Regions from separate parts of the Pseudoalteromonas sp. SG44-5 genome, predicted to be linked through region 1. Evidence: predicted binding sites of a transcription regulator. Region 1 holds the regulator's gene; the other holds the start of a gene.
The links. The regulator NrdR, encoded in region 1, represses ribonucleotide reductase genes. The targets are predictions, from matches to a motif close to AAACACNANATNTNGTGTTT.
Positions count from the first base shown of each region.

Region 2: a site for NrdR is predicted at 4,023-4,042, ahead of nrdA (class 1a ribonucleoside-diphosphate reductase subunit alpha). Genes of this name have one in related genera too.

Region 1 covers NZ_JACJES010000018.1:16,774-24,666, reverse strand. The annotation lists gene thrA (bifunctional aspartate kinase/homoserine dehydrogenase I) at 1-1,685, shown strand, start outside; gene thrB (homoserine kinase) at 1,695-2,630, shown strand; gene thrC (threonine synthase) at 2,641-3,924, shown strand; gene glyA (serine hydroxymethyltransferase) at 4,196-5,452, shown strand; gene nrdR (transcriptional regulator NrdR) at 5,557-6,006, shown strand; gene ribD (bifunctional diaminohydroxyphosphoribosylaminopyrimidine deaminase/5-amino-6-(5-phosphoribosylamino)uracil reductase RibD) at 6,009-7,157, shown strand; gene H5079_RS14530 (riboflavin synthase) at 7,162-7,815, shown strand; gene ribBA (bifunctional 3,4-dihydroxy-2-butanone-4-phosphate synthase/GTP cyclohydrolase II) at 7,844-7,893, shown strand, end outside.
Region 2 covers NZ_JACJES010000001.1:443,585-451,477, reverse strand. The annotation lists gene gyrA (DNA topoisomerase (ATP-hydrolyzing) subunit A) at 1-2,185, opposite strand, end outside; gene ubiG (bifunctional 2-polyprenyl-6-hydroxyphenol methylase/3-demethylubiquinol 3-O-methyltransferase UbiG) at 2,363-3,073, shown strand; gene H5079_RS02100 (HAD family hydrolase) at 3,073-3,753, shown strand; gene nrdA (class 1a ribonucleoside-diphosphate reductase subunit alpha) at 4,166-6,448, shown strand; gene nrdB (class Ia ribonucleoside-diphosphate reductase subunit beta) at 6,516-7,646, shown strand; gene yfaE (class I ribonucleotide reductase maintenance protein YfaE) at 7,646-7,893, shown strand, end outside.

The DNA of each region.
Region 1 (7,893 bases):
CGATGGAGCTTTCTTACTTTGGTGCAAAAGTATTACACCCTAAAACAATTTTACCCTGCGCTAAAGCGGGTGTACCGTGCGAAATTAAAAACACGCGTAACCCCAATGCACAAGGCTCACTTATTAGTAACGAGAGCGTTTCATCTGAGCCAGTAAAAGCACTATCAAGTTTACAAGATTTAGCAATGCTTACCGTGTCGGGCCCGGGCATGAAAGGTAAAGTAGGGATGGCATCTAAAGTATTTAATGCCCTTGCCCTTGATAATGTGTCGATTGTTTTAATTACCCAGTCATCGTGTGAGTTCAGTATTAGTTTTTGTGTTCATGAGGTCGATTTAGCGCTGGCACTTGAAGCGCTGCAAACCGCATTTAAATTAGAGTCTCAAGCAGGATTAATTGAACCAATACAAGTAAAGCGTAACTTAGCTATTGTTACTTTGGTGGGCGATAATATGCGTGCGCACAAAGGTTTAGCGGCTAAGTTTTTTGCATCACTTGCTCAAGCACAAGTAAATATTGTAGCTATAGCCCAAGACTCTACCGAAAGTTCTATTTCGGCCGTGATCGATGGTGAACGTTGTAATGGCGCTGTAAAGGTTTGTCATGAGAATTTCTTTACCCATATTCCATCAATTGACGTGTTTTTATTAGGGTGTGGTTTAGTAGGTCAAGAGCTTATTGAGCAATTAGAGCGTCAACAAGCTTGGCTTGAAAAACGCAATATTAAACTTAAGCTTTATGGGGTTGCTAACTCTCGCCAGCTACACTTAGACAGTGAAGGTATTGCCTTTGATGACTGGCAGCAAAAGCTTGGCGCATCAGAGCAGGCTTTTGATTTAAAACTAGTTGAACAATTTGTACAGCAAAATCATTTAATAAACCCAGTATTAGTTGATTGTACTTCGTCAGATGCGTTATCGGCGCAATACGTAGACTTTTTAAATGCCGGTTTCCATGTCGTAGCCGCAAATAAAAAGGCCAATACAAGCTCGTATGCTTACTATCAAGACTTAATTGCAGCAACGCAAAAAAATGGCCGTAAGTTTTTATACGAAACCAATGTAGGAGCCGGTTTACCGGTACTTGATAACTTAAAATCGTTATTTGGTGCAGGAGACGAGTTACTAGAATTTAGCGGTATTTTATCAGGCTCGCTATCGTACATGTTTGGTGCGCTGCAAGATGGCTTGTCACTGTCTGAGGCAACAATTAAAGCTAAAGAAAGTGGCTTTACTGAACCTGATCCGCGTGATGACTTATCGGGGACAGACGTAGCACGAAAACTATTAATTATTGCCCGCGAATCTGGCATGCCACTAGAGCTAAGCGACATTGAAGTAGAGTCGGTATTACCGCACGGTTTTGCACAAGGCGATGATGTAAATACGTTTATGGAAAAGCTCCCTAGCCTAAACGCAGGTTTTAACGACCGAATAGCAAGTGCTGCCGCAGAGGGTAAAGTACTGCGTTACGTAGGCACAATTAAGCAAGGTCACTGTAAGGTAGGTATAGAAGCCGTTGATGCAAAGCATGCACTTTACGATATTCGTGATGGCGAAAACGCATTAGCAATTTTAAGTCAGTATTATCAGCCACGCCCATTTGTTATACGAGGCTATGGCGCAGGCTCGGCAGTAACAGCCGCTGGTGTATTTGCTGATATTTTAAAAACGTTATCGCGCTAGGAGCAAACAATGATTGAAGTATATGCTCCCGCATCTATTGGTAATTTTGCCGTTGGTTTTGACGCATTAGGCGCAGCTCTTGCACCTATTGACGGCAGTTTATTAGGCGATGTAGCCGTTGTTAGTGCCGCATCGAGCGATGAGTTTATTTGCTCTGGCGAATACGCGCATAAGCTACCAAGTGATGCCAGTGAAAACTTAGCGTATCAATGTTTAGTGCATTTTAGAGCGCATGTAGCGCCTAATATGCCAAGTGTAAAGTTGGAGCTGAAAAAGAACTTGCCCATAGGTTCAGGGTTAGGATCAAGTGCGTGTTCGGTGGTAGCAACCTTTGCTGCCCTAGATAAATTTGCCGGAACCAAGCTTAGCCAAGTTGAACTTATTGAGTTAATGGCCGACTTTGAGGCAGTTGTTAGTGGTGGTCGTCATTACGATAACATCACGCCATGTTATTTAGGTGGCCTGCAGCTAACTGGCGATTTAATTCCTAATAAATCAATTGCTTTACCAGTCGATGAAAACTGGTATTACGTTGCTGCGTTTCCTGGTTTTTCACTTAATACAGCAAAAGCACGCTCAGTTTTACCAAAAGAGTTGAGCATGCACGCAGGTGTAGAATTTGCGCAGCGTTTATCTGCCTTTAGTAGTTTATTGTTAATGCATCGCTTTGATGATGCATTAAGTATTATGCAAGACCATATAGCCGAGCCATACCGTGCGCCACTTATAACAGGTTTTAGTGAAGCAAAAGCGAGTTTGCCAGCGCTAGGCGCCGAAATTGTTAGTATTTCTGGTGCAGGGCCAACATTATTTACTGTGTGTAAAACATTAAAAGCTGCACAGCAGTGCGCGCAGTGGCTTGAAAGTAACTACATAAACGAGCAAGGTTTTTGCCATATTTGTAAATTAGATAACGACGGCACACGTCAATTAACAGTTTTATAGGATAGTAGTTATGCAATTACATAATTTAAAAGATAGTTCGCAACAAGTGTCGTTTGTTGAGGCAGTAAAAACGGGTTTAGGGCGTAATCAAGGGGTATTTTTTCCCGAGTCATTAACACCACTAACGGATGTTGATGCACTACTTGATATGGATTTTGTAACCCGTAGTAGTAAAATACTCTCGCATTTAATTGGCGATGAATTACCAGCAGATACCGTTGCACATATAGTTAAAAATGCATTTAACTTTCCGGTTAAGCTGGTGGAAGTGGCAGAGAACACTTATTGCTTAGAATTGTTTCATGGGCCTACCTTAGCGTTTAAAGATTTTGGTGCGCGCTTTATGGCAGAGTGTTTAGCGCAGTTTAATCAAGGCGATAAAGTGACTATTTTAACTGCAACGTCGGGCGATACTGGCGCGGCGGTTGCACATGCGTTTTATAATAAGCCTAATATCGACGTGGTAATTTTATACCCTAAAGGCAAAATTTCACTGGCGCAGCAAAAGCTCTTTACTACATTGGGTGGCAACATTCATTGTTATGCGGTTGAAGGCAGCTTTGATGATTGCCAAGAGTTAGTTAAAAATGCCTTTTTAGATGAAGAAGTTAAATCTACACTGGGGCTTAACTCTGCTAACTCTATTAATATTAGTCGCTTAGTGGCACAAGTTTGTTATTACTTTGAGGCAATTGCACAATTACCAAAAGCAAAACGGGCTACTGCGCATATTTCGGTTCCAAGTGGTAACTTTGGTAATGTGTGCGCGGCAATGATAGGTGCTGTTATTGGTTTGCCTGTTGGCAAACTTAGTGCAACTACTAATCAAAACGATACAGTACCGCGCTTTATGCTGGATAAAAACTGGACGCCAAACGCGACACTTGAATCACTTTCAAATGCAATGGATGTAAGCAAGCCAAATAACTGGCCACGAGTGCAATCTATGCTCGACAACAATTGGTTTAGCTACGATAATTTTTATTCAACTAGCGTAAACGAGCAAGATACGCAAACAGTGATGAAAAATATTCAACAAACAGGTTATGTTGCTGAGCCGCATACCGCTATTGCATACCAAGGACTTGTTGAAAATCGCGCTCCTGGCGCTGCCGGAATCTTTTTAGCAACGGCTCATCCAGCTAAATTTAAAGACAGTGTTGAAGGTATTTTAAACATTGAACTAGCTATGCCAAAGCCACTTGCAGATGCATTAGCCAAGCCATGTTTAGCTAATGATATAAATGCTGATTATGATGCCTTACGTACTGAAATACTTAAAAAATTAAGTTAAAAGTAAGATCTAATTAAAGCGGCCTTGGTCGCTTTTTTTATAGGTATATTTTAGTGTGGGTGTTAATACTTTCATTAGCTATGTAAATATAGTAATTAATATATATTTTAATTTATTATGTAATGATTAAAAAATATCATCTTAAAAAGCCTGTGAAATAAATTCAATCCCTGTTTAAATATCCTCAACTTAAGAGCGTAGGCAAATAGTCGTTTTAAGCGTACAATAAAGCCTCTAAAAAATACCATACACCTTGCCCCAGGAGACCCCAATGTTAGAACGTAGCATGAATATTTCAGATTTTGACCCAGAGTTATTTGACGCAATTGCAAAAGAAACTGCGCGCCAAGAAGATCACATTGAATTAATCGCTTCTGAAAACTACTGTAGCCCACGCGTACTAGAAGCACAGGGTTCACAGTTAACTAATAAATACGCAGAAGGTTATCCGGGCAAACGTTACTATGGCGGTTGTGAGCATGTAGACGTTGTTGAGCAATTAGCGATTGACCGTGCTAACGAACTATTTGGTTCTGACTATGCAAACGTACAACCACATGCTGGTTCGCAAGCAAATGCGGCCGTTTTTTTAGCATTGTTAAACGCCGGTGATACCGTACTAGGTATGAGCTTAGCTCATGGCGGCCATTTAACGCATGGTTCACACGTAAACTTTTCAGGTAAGCTTTATAATGCAATTCAGTATGGCCTAGATGAAACTACAGGCGAAATTGATTACGCACAGGTTGAAGCGCTAGCGCTTGAGCACAAACCAAAAATGATTATTGGTGGCTTCTCAGCATACTCAGGTATTGTTGATTGGGCTAAATTACGTGAAATTGCTGATAAAATTGGCGCTTACTTTTTTGTAGATATGGCGCACGTTGCTGGTTTAATTGCGGCGGGTATTTACCCAAGCCCAGTTCCTCACGCACATGTTGTTACTACAACTACACATAAAACCTTAGCAGGCCCTCGTGGTGGTTTAATTATTTCGGCATGTGGCGACGAAGCTATTTACAAAAAGCTTAACAGTGCTGTTTTCCCTGGTGGCCAAGGCGGTCCTTTATGTCATGTTATTGCTGCTAAAGCTGTGGCATTTAAAGAAGCCCTACAACCAGAATTTAAAGTATATCAAACACAAGTTGTTAAAAATGCACAAGCTATGGTTGCTGTTATGCAGGAACGTGGCTACAAAATTGTATCTGACAAAACTGAAAACCACTTATTCTTACTTGATTTAATCAATAAAGATATTACCGGTAAAGATGCTGATGCTGCTTTGGGTAACGCTCATATTACAGTTAACAAAAACTCAGTGCCTAACGATCCACGTTCACCGTTTGTAACATCTGGCCTACGTATTGGTTCACCTGCAATCACTCGTCGTGGTTTTAAAGAAGCAGAATCTAAAGAGCTTGCTGGCTGGATCTGTGACGTACTAGATAACATCAATGATGAATCAGTACAGGCGCAAGTAAGAGAAAAAGTAAAAGCAATTTGTGCAAAACTACCTGTTTACGCTTAATAAAAGTAAAACAGTAATTTAGATCACAATCGCTTAGTTTTTTGCTAAGATAAAGGCCGCTTTAAAGCGGCCTTTTTTGTTTTTTAAAACGGAAGTACCTAGCTATGCATTGCCCATTTTGTACCGCAAAAGATACCAAAGTTATTGACTCTCGCCTGGTTGGCGGTGGTCACCAAGTGCGTCGTCGTCGTGAATGCAATGACTGCCATGAGCGTTTTACTACGTTTGAGGGCGCAGAACTGGTTATGCCACGGGTAATAAAACAAGATGGCAGCCGCGAACCCTTTAACGAAGATAAATTGTTAAATGGTTTAAACCGCGCACTGGAAAAACGCCCCGTAAGTACCGAACAAGTAGAAGAAGTAGTTAATATAATAAAGTCGCAATTACGCGCAACCGGCGAGCGAGAGGTTTCGAGCCATTTAGTGGGAGAGTGCATTATGGAAGCGCTTAAAAAGCTCGATAAAGTAGCTTATGTGCGCTTTGCCTCGGTGTATCGCTCGTTTGAAGATATTCGCGAATTTGGCGAAGAAATTGCCCGTTTAGGGGAGTAAGTATGCAAAGCGACTGTGTTTTTAACCAAGATGACGAAATGTATATGGCACGTGCTATAGAACTGGCTAAAAAAGGCCGGTTTACTACCACGCCTAATCCAAACGTAGGTTGTGTATTAGTTAAAAACAATGAAATAGTAGGCGAGGGATTTCATCAGCTTGCCGGACAAGGGCATGCAGAAGTAAATGCACTTGCTATGGCTGGCAGTAAAGCAAAAGGCGCAACTGCTTATGTTACGCTTGAGCCATGTAGCCATTATGGTCGTACACCACCGTGCGCAGAAGGTTTAAAAGCCGCCGGTGTAGTAAAAGTAATTGCCGCCATGGTCGATAATAATCCACAAGTGGCTGGTAAGGGGCTGAAAATACTTAGCGACGCTGGTATTGAGGTTGCGTATGGGTTACTTGAAGCACAGGCTAGGGCGCTTAATTTAGGCTTTTTTAAACGCATGGAGCATGGCCTGCCCTATGTAACGTGTAAAATGGCCGCCAGTATTGATGGTAAAACGGCGCTTAATAATGGCCAAAGTAAGTGGATAACAGGCGCAGCAGCACGCCAAGACGTACAGTTATATCGTGCACAAAGTTGCGCTATTTTAACCGGTGCCGACACAGTATTAGTAGATGACGCTAAATTAAATGTGCGTAAAAATGAATTACCGCAGGCATTACCTACACAGTTACCGCTTCGCCAACCTGTGCGTGTTATTATTGACTCGCAAAATCGTTTAACCCCAAATCTTGCTTTATTTGCTATTGAAAGTGAAATAATAATTTTTACTACCAAGGTTGATAAATCGCAACATTGGCCGCATTTTGTAAAGCATATAGTAGTAACTGCTAGTAATTCAAAAGTTGATTTAACCGCGGTTTTAAAAAAGCTCGCAAAGCTGCAATTTAATACTGTGTGGCTAGAGGCTGGAGCAACCCTTGCGGGTAAAATGGTTGAACTGGATTTAATAGATGAATTTATTTTTTATCTAGCGCCTAAATTAATTGGGTGTGATGGCAAGAGTTTAGTTAATTTTCCTGAGTTGATCAGTATGCAAAATACGATTGATTTAACTTTTAATGAGTGTACGCGTATAGGTGATGATTTACGTATTAGCGCAGTAAAAAGCTCATTAAAACCACTTGATACAAAAGAGTAATGCTATGTTTACTGGGATAATAGAAGCCACAGGCAAAATTGCTTTATTACAAAAAAAACAAGGCGATTTAGCTATTCGTGTACAAAGCCCTGACCTTGATATGAGTGATGTTAAGTTAGGAGATAGTATTGCCACTAATGGTGTGTGTTTAACTGTTGTTGATAAACATGCCGATGGTTTTAGTGCCGACTTATCGAATGAAACGATAGATTTAACTGGTTTTGCTCATTACACATTAGGGCAAACAGTTAATCTTGAAAAAGCCATGCAACCGGTTTCGCGTTTAGGTGGGCATTTAGTGTCTGGCCATGTTGATGGCATTGCTACAATTACCGCCATTACGCCAAATGCACGTGCTACAGAATATTGGCTAACCACAGATGAAAACCTAATGAAATACATACCGTATAAAGGTTCTGTATGTATTGATGGTATTAGCCTAACAGTGAACGCAGTAGAAGGTAATAAATTTAAATTAACGATTGTGCCCCATACTAGCGAGCAAACAACGATAGCTAATTTTAAAGTGGGCACCCAAGTTAATTTGGAAGTCGACCAAATTGCGCGTTATTTAGAGCGGCTTATAAAAGGCGCAGAGCAGCCTACGGGCGCTGATATTTCAATGAGCTTACTCGCAAAAGCGGGCTTTATTAAGTAACGCAACTAACAACTAATAAGAGTGAATTATGAACTTACACAGCGCAGAAGAAATTATCGCAGACATTAAAGCCGGTAA
Region 2 (7,893 bases), on a different contig from region 1:
TACCTTCTTCGTCTAGTACTGGGTTACCGTTTTCATCAACAACCGTTGTTTCTTCTGCTTCTTTAAAGCGTACTACTTTACCTGCATCGGTAAACAACATAATTTCGTTGCTGCCATCGGTAACATCAACACCAATTAGGCTATCGCCTTCATTTAGGTTAACCGCAATAATACCGCTTGCACGTTGACGACTGTATGCCGTTAGTGGTGTTTTCTTCACTGTACCAAATGCGGTTGCCATAAAGATGTATTTATCTTCTGCATACTCGCGTACTGGCAATATAGCGGTAATACGTTCATCTGCCTCAAGTGGCAATAAGTTAACAATTGGTTTGCCGCGCGCTGCACGACTTGCAAGTGGTAACTGATACACTTTAAGCCAATATAAACGACCAGCCGTTGAGAAACACAATATAGTATCGTGCGTATTAGCAACTAATAAACGTTCAATGAAATCTTCATCTTTCATCTTCGTTGCCGATTTACCTTTACCACCACGACGCTGCGCTTCGTAATCAGACAGAGCCTGATACTTAACATAACCTTCGTGAGAAAGCGTTACTACTACGTTTTCTTCGGTAATTAAATCTTCAAGGCTGATATCGTGTGCTGCGGCATTTATTTCAGTACGACGCTCATCACCATATTGCGCTTTAATTTCAACTAACTCATCGCGAATAACTTCCATTAAACGCTCTGGTGTTGCCAAAATATGTAAAAGCTCAGCAATTAAATCTAATAACGATTGGTATTCAGTTAGAATCTTTTCGTGTTCTAAACCCGTTAGCTTATGTAAGCGTAAATCTAGGATTGCTTGAGCTTGTTGCTCAGAAATAAAGTATTGACCATCGCGAATACCTAACTCAGCAGCTAACCAATCTGGGCGGGCAACGTTGTCTTCGCCTGCTTTATCAAGCATGGCTTTTACGTTACCTAATTCCCACGAACGCGCTGTTAAAGCAACTTTTGCTTCAGCAGGTGTTGGTGAATTACGAATAAGCTCAATAATTGGGTCGATGTTTGCCAGTGCAATTGCTAAACCTTCTAGCATATGTGCACGGTCACGCGCTTTGCGTAAATCAAAAACAGTACGACGAGTTACTACTTCACGGCGGTGAATAATAAACTCTTCAAGCATTTCTTTTAAATTAAAGCACTTAGGCTGGTTGTTAATTAACGCAACCATATTCATACCAAACACAGTTTGTAACTGCGTTTGCGCATATAAATTATTTAAAATAACTTCGCCTACGTCACCACGTTTAATCTCAATAACGATACGCATACCGTCTTTATCTGATTCATCACGTAGTGCACTAATACCTTCAATTTTTTTATCTTTAACCAGCTCGGCAATTTTTTCAATTAGGCGCGCTTTGTTAACTTGATAAGGTATTTCGTGAACAATGATAGTTTCACGATGCGTTTTTTCATCTACTTCTATTTCAGCGCGGGCACGCATGTACACTTTACCACGGCCAGTTAAATAGGCTTGCTCTATGCCTTTTTTACCGTTGATAATTGCAGCAGTTGGAAAATCTGGGCCCGGGATATAATCCATTAACTCTAAAATAGATAATTCAGGGTTTTGAATGAGTGCTAAACAGCCATTTACCACTTCAGTTAAGTTATGAGGTGGAATGTTTGTTGCCATACCTACCGCAATACCCGATGAACCGTTTACTAATAAGTTAGGAACTCTGGTTGGTAAAACGTCAGGGATTTGCTCAGTGCCGTCGTAGTTAGGAACGAAATCAACCGTTTCTTTTTCAAGATCGGCTAATAATTCATGCGACATTTTTGCCATACGTACTTCTGTATAACGCATTGCCGCTGCTGAATCACCATCAACCGAACCGAAGTTACCTTGACCATCTACTAGCATATAACGCAGTGAGAATGGCTGTGCCATACGTACTATAGTGTCGTAAACAGCACTATCGCCGTGTGGGTGGTATTTACCGATTACGTCACCGACAACACGTGCCGATTTTTTGTAAGGCTTGTTCCAATCATTACTAAGCTCGTTCATTGCAAACAAAACGCGGCGGTGAACAGGTTTTAAGCCATCACGCACGTCTGGTAATGCACGTCCTACAATTACGCTCATTGCGTAATCTAAGTAGGAGTTTTTTAACTCGTCTTCAATATTGACTGGCAGAATGCCATGGGCGAGATCAGTCATTGATATCACATTCCTTCAGTATCAGCTCTTAAACACCCACTATTAGGTATCAAGAGAATTTGTTATTATTGCTAAAGAAACATGCTACCACAATTTATTTAGATTTACAGGCGCAAAACTTTGCGATTTACCAATTTAGCCCTATATAATGCCCCCAGATTGACGAGGAAGTATTTTATGACCGAACATCAAAATGTAGATCACGCAGAAATTGCAAAATTTGAGGCCATCGCAGAGCGGTGGTGGGATTTAGACGGGGAATTTAAACCGCTTCACGAAATAAACCCCTTACGTTTAGACTTTATAGCTAATAAAACTGGCGGTTTATTTGACAAAGAAACACTAGATGTAGGTTGTGGCGGCGGTATTTTAAGCCAGAGCATGGCGCGCATGGGGGCAAAGGTAACTGGAATAGATATGGGGCAAGAGCCTTTAACTGTTGCCAAATTACACAGCCTAGAGACAGGCGTACATGTAGAGTATATTAAAGTACCTGCTGAACAATATGCATCCGAGCACCCTGCTCGCTTTGATGTAGTAACCTGTATGGAAATGCTGGAGCATGTACCCGATCCGGCTTCTATTATTCATGCTGTTGCAGAGCTTGCAAAACCCGGCGCTGATGTGTTTTTTTCAACACTTAATAAAACCCCTAAAGCCTATTTGTACGCCATTATTGGTGCAGAAAAGCTATTAAAAATGGTGCCTGAAGGCACTCACGATCACAAAAAGTTTATTAAACCAGCACAGTTAATTGCCTGGGCTGAACAAGCGGGTTTAAAAGTGCGCGCCAGTGCTGGGTTATCTTATAATCCATTATCTAAGCAGTACTCGCTTAATACCGACGTAAGCGTAAATTATATTCTGCATTTTGAGAAGTTAGCGTAATGGTCAGCTCTCAATCAACGTCACCTACTATAGAGTACGATGCTTTTTTATTTGACTTAGATGGCACTTTACTCGATACCGCTGATGACTTAGGTGCAGCTTTAAATACCGTACTGCGTTCGCAGCAATTAGATACAGTAAGTCGTGAGGTATATCGCGCTGCAGCATCTAATGGCGCAGCAGCCTTGTTAGAGGTCGGTTTTAAAGATAAATGGGGTGAGCAACCGCAAGCACAACTCGTTAAGCAATTAATTGATGCCTACGCGGCTAACATAGCCAAACACACCACGTGCTTTGCTGGTATTGAGCCACTACTTATCGAACTGGAGCGAAAAAACATCAAATGGGGGATCATGACTAACAAACCCGGATTTTTAACCGACCCTTTAGTGGCCGCGATCCCTGCTTTAAAAAATGCCTGCGTGGTTATCAGTGGCGATACTTTAGCTGAAGCTAAACCTTCGCCTTTACCTTTACTACATTGTGCCAAGCTAATGGGCGTTGCACCAAATCGTTGCTTGTACATTGGCGATGCTTTGCGTGACATTCAAGCAGGTAAAGCGGCAGGTATGCACACCGCAACCGCACTTTGGGGTTACGTGCCTAACTTAACCGAAGTTTTGAGCTGGCAGGCCGATTTTAATTGGCAAAGCCCTATTGAAGGTTTTAACCATATATAGTGCTATGTTAATTATTAAACACTATATATTGTGATTGTGTTAGTTTTCACACAAAGCCTGCTGATAAAAAAAGCAGTCAAAATATATTTTTAAAAAGCGTAAATTTAGTAGATCCTTAGTTGATTTTTGTAAATTTCAACTTAACCGAATGTTCGAAGGTTAATGCTTACTAACACAAATGTGTTATCCCGACGTTATCCACAATTAGGGGCAATTCTGTCCCTTGCAAAACAACGCGGACCACACTATCTTGTGATCTCTAATTTGAACAACACCAGATATTGTGGCTAAATGTTATTCAATAAAATCGCCTGAATTGGTGTAAACAATAATAAATGAATAGATACTCTGTTATTTTGGAGTATTAATCATTGGTCAAAATACTTAATTTCCAAGGAATACAGGCAAAACTATGAACCAACAGTTATCTGTAAGCAAACGTGACGGCCGTAAAGAGCCACTTGATCTTGACAAGATCCATCGCGTTATTGAATGGGCCGCCGAAGGGTTAAATAACGTTTCGGTTTCGCAAGTTGAATTAAAATCACACATTCAATTTTACGACGGTATTCGTACTAAAGATATTCACGAAACCATCATTAAAGCTGCAGCCGATCAGATTTCAAAAGAATCTCCTGATTATCAGTATTTGTCAGCACGTTTAGCTGTATTCCATTTACGTAAAAAAGCGTATGGCCAATTTGAGCCACCACGTTTATTTGATCATGTAACAAAAATGGTTGGCGACAAACGCTACGACGCTCACCTACTGGTAGATTACACCGAGCAAGAGCTTGACGAATTAGACGAATACCTAGATCACAGCCGTGACCTTAACTTTAGTTATGCTGCGGTTAAACAGCTTGAAGGTAAATACTTAGTTCAAAACCGTGTAACCGGTGAGATTTATGAAAGCGCGCAGTTTTTATATATTTTAGTCGCAGCTAGCTTGTTTGCTGACTACCCTCGCGATACACGTATTGCGTATATAAAACGTTTTTACGATGCGATTTCATTGTTTAAAATTTCACTGCCTACGCCAATTATGGCAGGTGTTCGTACGCCAACACGCCAGTTTAGCTCGTGTGTATTAATAGAGTGTGGCGACAGCCTTGATTCAATTAACGCCACCTCGTCTGCAATTGTTAAATACGTATCGCAACGTGCCGGCATTGGCATTAACGCAGGTCGCATTCGTGCACTGGGTAGCCATATTCGCAATGGCGAAGCGTACCATACGGGTTGTATTCCTTTTTATAAGCACTTTCAAACAGCGGTTAAAAGCTGTTCGCAAGGCGGTGTACGTGGCGGCGCAGCAACCTTGTTCTACCCGCTTTGGCATTTAGAAGTAGAAAACTTGTTAGTACTTAAAAATAACCGCGGGGTTGATGACAACCGCGTGCGTCATTTAGATTACGGCGTACAGTTTAATAAACTAATGTACTCGCGTTTAATTAAAGACGACTACATTACCTTGTTTAGCCCCTCTGATGTGCCAGGCCTTTACGATGCATTTTTTGAAGACCAAGACGAGTTTGACGCGCTTTACGTAAAATACGAACAAGACGAATCAATTCGTAAAAAACGCATTAAAGCTATTGAACTGTTCTCAATGTTTGCGCAAGAACGTGCAAGTACCGGTCGTATTTACTTACAAAACGTTGACCACTGTAATACGCACAGCCCGTTCATTGCTAAAGTGGCACCTATTCGCCAATCTAATTTATGTTTAGAAATTGCATTACCAACTAAGCCGTTGGATAACGTAAACGACGAAGAAGGCGAAATTGCGCTATGTACACTCTCTGCATTTAACTTAGGGGCTATTGAGTCACTAGATGAACTTGAAGAATTGGCTGAGCTTGCTGTACGCGCTTTAGATAACTTACTTGATTTTCAAGACTACCCAGTACCGGCTGCAAAAAATGCCACTATGGGTCGTCGTACTCTAGGAATAGGCGTAATTAACTACGCATACTACCTAGCTAAAAACGGTAAGCGTTATTCAGATGGCAGCGCAAATGCACTAACGCACAAAACATTTGAAGCGATTCAATACTACTTAATGAAAGCATCAAACGAGCTTGCTAAAGAGCGTGGTGCATGTCCTAAGTTTAACGAAACAACCTACTCTCAAGGTATAATGCCAACAGATACGTACAAGCGAGATCTTGACAAAATTTGTGATGAGCCACTACACCTTGATTGGGATGCATTACGTGCCAGCATTAAAGAGCACGGTATGCGTAACTCAACAGTAAGTGCGCTAATGCCATCAGAAACATCGTCGCAAATTTCTAACGCAACAAACGGTATTGAGCCACCACGTGGTCATATTAGCGTTAAAGCAAGTAAAGACGGTATTTTAAAGCAAGTTGTACCTGAATATGAACGTTTAAAAGATAACTACGAGTTACTGTGGGATATTCCTTCAAACGATGGTTACTTACAACTTGTGGGTATAATGCAAAAATTTATTGACCAGTCTATTTCGGCCAATACAAATTATGATCCTGGTAAGTTTGAAGGCGGTCGCGTACCGATGAAAGTCTTATTAAAAGATTTGCTTAGCGCCTACAAATTGGGTGTTAAAACCTTGTACTATCACAATACCCGCGATGGTGCATCTGATGCACAAGAAGATACACCGGATCTTGAAGATGATGATTGCGCAGGCGGCGCGTGTAAAATTTAATTTTTGAGTTTTTATTTTAAGCGGGCACTAAGCCCGCTTTATTCTGATAGTTTTTTGAGTGATAAACATGTCTTATACTACCTTTAGTCGTAAACATAATAACCAAATGGAAGAGCCAATGTTTTTTGGCCAAACCGTTAACGTATCTCGTTATGATCAACAAAAATACCCTATTTTTGAAAAACTAATTGAAAAGCAGCTTTCGTTTTTTTGGCGCCCAGAAGAAGTAGACGTAAGCAAAGACCGCTTAGACTTTCAAGCATTACCTGATCATGAAAAGCATATATTTTTAAGTAACTTAAAATATCAAACATTGCTTGATAGCGTACAAGGGCGTTCACCAAACGTGGCCCTACTACCTATTGTATCGCTACCAGAGTTAGAAACATGGATAGAAACGTGGGCGTTTAGTGAAACGATTCATAGCCGCTCGTACACGCATATTATTCGTAATGTTACCCAAGCACCTGAACTTATTTTTGATGACATAGTTAGCAATGATAAAATTAGTGAACGTGCCGATGCGGTAACAAAATACTACGATGATTTAATTAACTCAGTGTCGCTTTACAATTTATACGGTGAAGGCAAACACGAGATTAACGGTAAATCTGTTGTTGTTAATTTATTTGAGCTGAAAAAGAAACTTTACCTGGCAATGATGTCGGTAAATATTTTAGAAGCGATTCGTTTTTATGTCAGCTTTGCCTGCTCGTTTGCGTTTGCTGAGCGTGAATTGATGGAAGGTAACGCTAAAATAATCAAGCTTATTGCCCGCGATGAAGCGCTACATTTATCTGGCACTCAGCATATTTTAAATATTATGCAAGACGGTAAAGACGATCCAGAAATGGCGATTGTTGCCGCGCAGTGCCGCGACGAAGCAATTAAAATGTTTGTGGACGCTGCAGAGCAAGAAAAAGAATGGGCCGAGTACTTATTCAAAGATGGCTCAATGATTGGCTTAAATAAACACATTTTATGTCAGTACGTTGAATACATTACCAACGCTCGAATGACAGCCATTGGTTTTCCTGCACAGTTTAAAAACAACAGTAATCCTATCCCATGGATAAACTCTTGGTTGGTGTCAGATAACGTGCAAGTAGCACCACAAGAAGCTGAAATTAGCTCCTACCTTGTTGGTCAAATAGACTCGCAAGTTGATGCCTCTGAATTTGGTGACTTTGATTTATAATGACTGATCGACCTACTGCAAGCATTACGCTTGCAGATAACAGCCAGTGCATAGAATTTAGCACTGGCTGCCCTTCTGTTTTACACTGCCTAGAATCTCAACAGATAGAAGTGGCCTTTCAATGCCGCGAAGGCTATTGCGGTGCCTGCAGAGCGACTTTAGTGTCAGGTAAAGTTGATTATAATGAAGAGCCTCTAGCGTTTGTACGCGACGGCGAAATACTGTTGTGCTGCTGCAAACCTAATGG